Regions from separate parts of the Streptomyces sp. NPDC050485 genome, predicted to be linked through region 1. Evidence: predicted binding sites of a transcription regulator. Region 1 holds the regulator's gene; the other holds the start of a gene.

Region 1 (4,451 bases):
GAGCCCTGCCCCGCCGGTCTGCGGATCGTCCCGGTAGGTGCCCTGGTGGCCGCCCGCCTCGACACCCTGCACACACACCGCGTCCGCCCCGGCCCGCTGCGCGGCCTGCGCTTCCTGGGGGGTGGTCACGGTGACGATCGTGTACGTGCCGAGCTTCGTGAAGGCGTCGAGTACCGCGCGCTCGGGGCAGCCGAAGGTGAACGAGACGACCGGTACCGGGTCTTCGCGCAGGATCGCCAGCTTGGCCTCGTAGTTGTCGTCGCCCCCGGTGTCGGCGTCGCCCAGCGGCGTCTCGTACCAGGAGGCCTCGCCCGCCAGCTGGTGCCGGTAGACCTCGATGGCGGCGGGGTCGGTGTGCGGGTCCTGGGGCATGAACAGGTTGACTCCGAAGGGCTGGTTCGTCAGCCCGCGCAGCTGCTTGATCTCCTGGTACATGCCGTCGGCGGTCTTGTACCCGGCGGCGAGGAATCCGAGCCCGCCGGCCTCGGAGACGGCCGCGGCCAGTGCCGGACCGGAGGCGCCACCCGCCATGGGCGCCTGCACGATCGGATACCGGCAGAGATCGGTCAAAGCCATGCTCGCATCGTGCCATGTGCTTGCTCTCGCACCGAATCGCCCGCTGATTGCCCACCCCGCACGGGGCTCCGCCCCGGACCCCGCTCCTCAAACGCCGGAGGGGCTGGCTTTCCCGGGCAGTACCGGGAAAGCCAGCCCCTCCTCGTTTCTTTCGGCTCAACGGCCGTTGAACGCGTCCTTCAAGCGGGAGAACAAGCCCTGCTGGCCCGGCTGGAACTGGCCCGTCGGGCGTTCCTCGCCGCGGAGTTTGGCCAGCTGGCGCAGGAGGTCCTCCTGCTGGGGGTCCAGCTTGCTCGGGGTCAGGACCTCGACGTGCACGATGAGGTCGCCCCGGCCGCCGCCGCGCAGATGCGTGATGCCCCGGCCGTGCAGCGGGATGGACTGGCCGGACTGGGTGCCCGGACGGATGTCCACCTCCTCCATGCCGTCGAGCGTCTGGAGCGGCACCTTCGTGCCGAGCGACGCCGCCGTCATGGGGATGGTGACCGTGCAGTGCAGGTCGTCGCCGCGGCGCTGGAACACGTCGTGCGGGAGTTCGTGGATCTCCACGTACAGATCGCCGGCGGGGCCGCCGCCGGGGCCGACCTCGCCCTCGCCCGCGAGCTGGATCCGGGTGCCGTTGTCGACACCGGCCGGGATCTTCACGGTGAGCGTGCGGCGCGAGCGGATGCGGCCGTCGCCCGCGCACTCCGGGCACGGGGTCGGGACCACGGTGCCGAAGCCCTGGCACTGGGGGCAGGGGCGCGACGTCATGACCTGGCCCAGGAACGACCGGGTGACCTGGGACACCTCGCCGCGGCCGCGGCACATGTCACAGGTCTGCGCGGAGGTGCCGGGCGCGGCGCCCTCGCCCGAGCAGGTCGTACACACCACGGCGGTGTCGACCTGGATCTCCTTGGTGGTGCCGAAGGCCGCCTCGTTGAGGTCGATCTCCAGGCGGATCATTGCGTCCTGGCCGCGGCGGGTCCGCGAGCGCGGGCCGCGCTGCGAGGCCGTGCCGAAGAAGGCGTCCATGATGTCCGAGAAGTTGCCGAAGCCACCGGCACCGAAGCCACCGGCACCGCCGCCGCCCGACGACGACAGCGGGTCGCCGCCGAGGTCGTACACCTGCTTCTTCTGCGGGTCGGAGAGCACCTCGTAAGCGGCGTTGATCTCCTTGAACCGCTCCTGGGTCTTCGGGTCGGGGTTCACATCGGGGTGAAGTTCCCTCGCCAGCCTCCGGAAGGCCTTCTTGATCTCGTCCTGAGATGCGTCGCGGCGCACGCCGAGTACGGCGTAGTAGTCCGTGGCCACTTACGACTCCGCCAGGATCTGTCCGACGTAACGTGCCACTGCGCGTACCGCTCCCATCGTTCCGGGGTAATCCATGCGGGTCGGTCCGACCACGCCGAGTTTGGCGACCGCCTCGCCGCCGGAACCGTAGCCGACCGATACGACGGACGTGGAGTTCAGTCCTTCATGGGCGTTGTTCTCGTGCCCGATGCGTACGGTCATGCCCGATTCCTTGGCCTCGCCGAGCAGCTTGAGGAGCACGACCTGCTCCTCCAGCGCCTCCAGCACCGGCCTGATGGTCAGCGGGAAGTCGTGTCCGAAGCGGGTGAGATTGGCGGTGCCGCCGATCATCAGCCGCTCCTCGGTCTCTTCGACCAGGGTTTCGAGGAGGGTGGCGAGGACCGTCGAAACGGTTCCTCGGTCCTCCGGTTCAAAGGACTCCGGCAGGTCCTGCACGAGCTGCGGCACGTCCGCGAAGCGGCGCCCCACGACCCGTGCGTTGAGCCGGGCCCGCAGGTCCGCGAGCGAGGCGTCGCCGAACGGCGCCGGGCAGTCGACCATGCGCTGCTCGACCCGCCCGGTGTCGGTGATCAGCACCAGCATCAGCCGGGCCGGCGCCAGTGAGAGGAGCTCCACGTGCCGCACCGTCGAGCGGGTCAGCGACGGGTACTGGACGACCGCCACCTGCCGGGTCAGCTGCGCGAGCAGCCGCACCGTACGGGCGACGACGTCGTCCAGGTCGACGGCGCTGTCCAGGAAGTTCTGGATCGCGCGGCGCTCGGGCGACGACAGGGGCTTGACGCCCGCGAGCCGGTCGACGAAGAGCCGGTAGCCCTTGTCGGTCGGGATCCGGCCGGCGCTGGTGTGGGGCTGGGCGATGAAGCCCTCCTCCTCCAGTACCGCCATGTCGTTGCGCACGGTCGCCGGTGAGACGCCCAGTGCGTGCCGCTCGGTCAGGGCCTTGGACCCCACCGGCTCCTCGGTGCCGACATAGTCCTGGACGATGGCGCGCAGCACCTCAAGCCTGCGTTCACTGAGCATCGCGCACACCTCCAGTTGCCGTCCGTTTTGGCACTCGCTGTGTTCGAGTGCCAGCAATCCCCCGGCCAGTGTACGGCCGACCGGTACGCCCCTAGCAAGGGCGGCCGACCACGCTACCGTGCGACGTCACCGGGGGATTGCGGATAGCGTCGCGTCATGGACGTCAATTGGGAAGAGTTCGGCTGGGAGCGCCTGGGTGACGGGGTGGGCCGCAGGCGCCTGCCGGTCTGGGACGCCACGGCCGGGCTGGTCTCCGGGGAGCACGGGCTCCTCCTTTACGACACCGGCGCGACCCTCCAGGAGGGCGCCGAGCTCCGGACGCAGGCCGAGGCGCTGTTCGGCCGCCGGGTGACCCATATCGCACTCAGCCACCCGCACTTCGACCACGTCCTCGGCACGGCCGCCTTCGCCGGCGCCGAGGTGTTCGGGGCGGTCGGGATCGAGCGCGCCCTCGACCGCGACGAGCTGCGCAGCGACGCGACGCGCCAGGGTGTGCCGGACGACGCGGCAGCCGAGGCCGCCGACCTGCTGGTCAGGCCGCAGCACATGGTGTGCGGCGAGTGGACCCTGGACCTGGGCGGCCGCCAGGTCCTGCTCGCCAACGTGGGCCCGGGCCACTCCGGCCACGACCTGGCGGTCCTGGTCCCGGCGAGCGGCGGATCTCCCGAGATCGTCTTCTGCGGCGACCTGGTCGAGGAGTCGGGCGAGCCCCAGGCGGGCCCGGACGCGGTGGGTTCGCGCTGGCCGGCCGCCCTGGACCGGCTGCTCTCGCTGGGCGGCGAGGACGCGGTGTACGTACCGGGGCACGGGTCGGTGGTCGACGCGGCCTTCGTCCGCGCCCAGCGGGACCAACTCGCGGCCAGGTTCGGCTCGTAGGGGTGGGCGGGCCGCCGTATTCTCTGTCGAATGCGCAGCTACAGCCCTGACCTGACGCCCCCCTGGAAGAAGAAGCAGGCCCCCGCGCCCGAGGTGCCGGCGGAGGCCGATCTGGTCGTGGAGGAGGTCTCCACGGGGTTCTGCGGGGCCGTGATCCGCTGCGAGAAGACGGCCGAGGGGCCGACGGTCACGCTGGAGGACCGCTTCGGCAAGCACCGCGTCTTCCCGCTCGCGCCGCGCGGCTTCCTGCTGGAGGGCAAGGTGGTCACGCTGGTACGCCCCTCCGCCGCCCCCGTACGCCCCGCCCGCACCGCCTCCGGATCGCTGGCCGTACCGGGCGCGCGGGCCCGGGTCGCGCGGGCGGGCCGGATCTACGTCGAGGGCCGCCACGACGCGGAGCTGGTGGAGAAGGTGTGGGGCGACGACCTGCGCATCGAGGGCGTGGTCGTCGAGTACCTGGAGGGCATCGACGACCTCCCCGCGATCGTCGCCGAATTCTCCCCCGGCCCGGACGCCCGCCTCGGCGTCCTGGTGGACCACCTCGTTCCCGGCTCGAAGGAGTCCCGCATCGCGGCGTCGGTGACGGATGCGGACGTACTGATCGTCGGCCACCCGTACATCGACGTGTGGGAGGCGGTGAAGCCGTCCTCGGTGGGCATCGCGGCGTGGCCGAGGGTTCCCCGGGG
Region 2 (4,451 bases), on a different contig from region 1:
ACCGTGGCCGCGTTCGGGCCCTGGGGTTTCACCTTGCGGCGCACCTCCTCCGGCTCCACGGCCGAGCCGCGCTTCTTCACCGTCAGGACGCCCACCTCGCGCTCCCGCAGCAGCGCCTTCAACTTCTTCATGTTGAACGGGAGTTGATCGGTGATCTCGTACGCCGAGGTGTACGGGGACGCGTACGGCTCATCGCTCGTCACGTACGCGATCGTCTCGTCGATCAGCCGCCCACCGCACCGCTCCACGATCTCGGCGACCAGGTGCGCGCGGATGACGGCGCCGTCCGGCTCGTACAGATAGCGGCCGACCGGGCCCACCGGCGGGGCGGGGAGCGGGGCGGGCGCCGACAGGACGGCGGCCGAGGGCAGCAGGGTGGCGCGGAACGCGCCCGGACTCACGCCGGTGCCAAACCACAGCACCGCTTCCTTCACATCGCCCCCGTCCGAGATCCACTCCGCCTCGGCCTGCGGCGGGATCGCCTCGTGCGGGATGCCGGGGGCGATCTTCAGCGCGGCGAACGGCGCCTTGAGGGCTGCCGAGACGGCCCACGACAGGGGCGGCGAGTACGCCTCGGGGTCGAAGACACGGCCTCGACCGCCGCGCCTGGCCGGGTCCACGAACACCGCGTCGTACGGAGCCGTATCGATGTCGGTGACATCCGCGCAGCGCACCTCGATCAGGTCGCCGAGGCCCAGCGCCGCCGCGTTCGCGCGGGCGACGGCCGCCGTCAGCGGGTCGTGGTCGACTGCGAGGACACGGATCCCGGCCCGGGCAAGGGCCAGCGCGTCGCCGCCGATGCCGCAGCACAGGTCCGCGACGCCGCGCACGCCGCGCGAGGCGAAGACCTCCGCGCGGTGGGCGGCGACCGAGGCGCGGGTCGACTGCTCGACGCCGTTCGGCGTGAAGAACATCCGGTGCGCGTCCACCGCGCCGAACTTCGCCACCGCCCGCTGGCGCAGCCGCGCCTGCCCGAGCGCCGCCGACACCAGCCCCGCGTCGTGCTCGCGGCGCAGCCGGGTGGCGACCGCCAGCTCCTGGGACGGGTCGTACTCCCGCAGTGATGCGAGCAGGGCGCGGCCCTCGCCGGTCAGCAGGAGGGAGAAGGTGTCGAGGTCGTTCACCCCGCCATTGTCGTCCAGCCGCCGCGCCGGTGTGGGCCAGGTGGGCGACGGTGCGCCCGCGGTGGCGGTGTCGTACGGCTTGCGGGGCCCGGTCCTGACAGGATGCGGCGCCATGCAGCTAGTCGGACAAAAGGGTAAATCCCGCAGATCCCGCACCGCGGCCGCCTCCGCCGCGGTTCTCGCCGCCGCCCTGCTCGCCGCCGGATGCTCCGCCGACGACGGCGGGACCGGACGGCCCGGCCCCCAGGGCGCCAAAGGCCCCGCCGGCGCGCTCACCGGCTACTCCGAGCAGCTCAAGCAGGCCGAGGCCGCCCGGCTCGCGGCGGTCAGGAAGTGGGGGCTCGACAAGCCGCCCCTGCTCGCGCCCGCTCCGCCCGCCGTCAAGCCGAGGATCACCAACCGGAAGGGGTTCGAGACGGACGGGGGCGACTCGCTGCCACCCGTCTTCACCACCGTGCCGACCAAGGACAGGATCGTCTTCCTGACGATCGACGACGGCGCGGAGAAGGACCCCCAGTTCCTGAAGATGATGCAGGAACTCCGCATCCCCTACAGCGCGTTCCTGAGCGACTACCTCGTCAAGGACGACCACACGTACTTCCGGAAGATGCAGAGCCTCGGGGTCACGCTCAACAACCACACCATCAACCACCGCTACATGCCCGCGCTCTCCTACGACGAGCAGCGGCACGAGATCTGCGACCAGCAGGACAAGATCGGCCAGTGGGCGGGCCAGCGGCCCAGGCTGTTCCGGCCGCCGTACGGCAACTACAACGAGGACACCCTGAAAGCCGCCCAGTCCTGCGGGATCCAGGCCGCGCCGCTGTGGGCGGAGGAGGCCTTCACCGATCACATGGAATGGCGCGAGTGGGACCGCGATCTGCACCCCGGCGACATCATCCTCAGCCACTTCCGGGGGCGCCAGGACTGGAACGGCACGATGGCCGACATGGTCCGGCAGGTGATGAAGGTGATCACCGACAAGGGGTACGCGGTGGCCAGGCTGGAGGACTACGTATGACCGGGTCCGGGGAGCCGGGATGAACCGCGGGCACCGGTCGCGGGCCGCTCCCGACGGGCCGCTCGCGGCCGGTGCGCCGTCGCGGGGTGCCCGGCGGGGCGGGGTCGGGAGCCCCGCGAGGGTGCGCCGCGTCGGTGGGAGATTGGCACTCCGCTTGACCGAGTGCTAATCACCGTCCTAGTCTCGCTTCTGGCACTCCCCACCGGAGAGTGCCAACACAGCGACGGGCAGGTCCGGCACCCGCGACGACGGATCCACCTGGTCGCCACCCCAAACAGTTAACCCCGTGAGATCTCCGAAGGGGGAGACCGGATCGTGACGACCGCCAGCTCCAAGGTTGCCATCAAGCCGCTCGAGGACCGCATTGTGGTCCAGCCGCTCGACGCCGAGCAGACCACGGCCTCCGGCCTGGTCATTCCGGACACCGCGAAGGAGAAGCCCCAGGAGGGTGCTGTCCTCGCCGTGGGCCCGGGCCGCTTCGAGAACGGCGAGCGCCTGCCGCTCGACGTCAAGGTCGGCGACGTCGTGCTGTACAGCAAGTACGGCGGCACCGAGGTGAAGTACAACGGCGACGAGTACCTCGTCCTCTCGGCTCGCGACGTGCTCGCGATCATCGAGAAGTAATTCACCTCGAAGCGAATGCTTTGAGTGCTGCGCCCCTGGTCACCCCGCTGATTGCCGGGCGGCGAGGGGCGCAGTTTCGTTAACCCGAGTTTTCCGAGAGGGCTGAACCGCTCCCATGGCGAAGATCCTGAAGTTCGACGAGGACGCCCGTCGCGCCCTTGAGCGCGGCGTCAACAAGCTTGCCGACACGGTGAAGGTGACGATCGGCCCCAAGGGCCGCAACGTCGTCATCGACAAGAAGTTCGGCGCTCCCACCATCACCAACGACGGTGTCACCATCGCGCGCGAGGTCGAGCTCGACGACCCGTACGAGAACCTGGGCGCCCAGCTCGTCAAGGAGGTGGCGACCAAGACCAACGACATCGCGGGTGACGGCACCACCACCGCGACCGTCCTGGCCCAGGCGCTGGTCCGCGAGGGCCTGCGCAACGTCGCCGCCGGCGCCTCCCCGGCCGCCCTGAAGAAGGGCATCGACGCCGCGGTCAAGGCCGTGTCCGAGGAGCTCCTCGCGACCGCCCGTCCGATCGAGGACAAGACCGACATCGCCGCCGTCGCCGCGCTGTCCGCCCAGGACAAGCAGATCGGCGAGCTCATCGCCGAGGCCATGGACAAGGTCGGCAAGGACGGTGTCATCACCGTCGAGGAGTCCAACACCTTCGGTGTCGAGCTTGAGTTCACCGAGGGCATGGCCTTCGACAAGGGCTACCTGTCGCACTACATGGTCACCGACCAGGAGCGCATGGAGGCCGTCCTCGACGACCCGTACATCCTGATCAACCAGGGCAAGATCTCCTCGATCCAGGACCTGCTGCCGCTCCTGGAGAAGGTCATCCAGGCCGGCTCCTCCAAGCCGCTCCTGATCATCGCCGAGGACGTCGAGGGCGAGGCGCTCTCCACCCTGGTCGTCAACAAGATCCGCGGCACGTTCAACGCCGTGGCCGTCAAGGCCCCCGGCTTCGGCGACCGCCGCAAGGCGATGCTCCAGGACATGGCCACCCTCACCGGTGCCACCGTCATCGCCGAAGAGGTCGGCCTCAAGCTGGACCAGGCCGGTCTTGAGGTGCTCGGCAGCGCCCGCCGCGTCACCATCACCAAGGACGACACCACCATCGTCGACGGTGGCGGCAACTCCGGTGACGTCGAGGGCCGCATCGCCCAGATCAAGGCCGAGATCGAGTCCACGGACTCCGACTGGGACCGCGAGAAGCTCCAGGAGCGCCTCGCGAAGCTGGCCGGCGGCGTGTGCGTGATCAAGGTCGGCGCCGCCACCGAGGTCGAGCTCAAGGAGCGCAAGCACCGTCTGGAGGACGCCATCTCCGCGACCCGCGCCGCGGTCGAGGAGGGCATCGTCTCCGGTGGTGGCTCCGCCCTGGTGCACGCCGCCAAGGTCCTTGAGGGCAACCTCGACAAGACCGGCGACGAGGCCACCGGTGTCGCGGTCGTGCGCCGCGCCGTCGTCGAGCCGCTGCGCTGGATCGCCGAGAACGCGGGCCTTGAGGGCTACGTCATCACCTCCAAGGTGAGCGAGCTGGACCAGGGCTTCGGCTTCAACGCCGCGACCGGCGAGTACGGCGACCTGGTCAAGGCCGGCGTCATCGACCCGGTCAAGGTCACCCGCTCCGCCCTGGAGAACGCCGCCTCCATCGCCTCGCTGCTCCTGACGACCGAGACCCTGGTCGTCG

Evidence for each region. The regulator HrcA, encoded in region 1, represses chaperone genes, less so after heat shock. The targets are predictions, from matches to a motif close to TTNGCACTCNGNNNNNCNGAGTGCNAA.
Region 2: the regulator HrcA is predicted to act here: its motif matches at 2,288-2,314, upstream of groES (co-chaperone GroES).

What each region holds. Positions count from the first base shown of each region.
Region 1 is NZ_JBITHR010000001.1:197,416-201,866, forward strand. Features, by position in the region: gene ACIBK6_RS00935 (nitronate monooxygenase) at 1-576, opposite strand, end outside; gene dnaJ (molecular chaperone DnaJ) at 733-1,869, opposite strand; gene hrcA (heat-inducible transcriptional repressor HrcA) at 1,870-2,889, opposite strand; gene ACIBK6_RS00950 (MBL fold metallo-hydrolase) at 3,046-3,765, shown strand; gene ACIBK6_RS00955 (DUF3097 domain-containing protein) at 3,796-4,451, shown strand, end outside.
Region 2 is NZ_JBITHR010000024.1:26,908-31,358, forward strand. Features, by position in the region: gene ACIBK6_RS33990 (methyltransferase domain-containing protein) at 1-1,238, opposite strand, end outside; gene ACIBK6_RS33995 (polysaccharide deacetylase family protein) at 1,237-2,145, shown strand; gene groES (co-chaperone GroES) at 2,461-2,769, shown strand; gene groL (chaperonin GroEL) at 2,885-4,451, shown strand, end outside.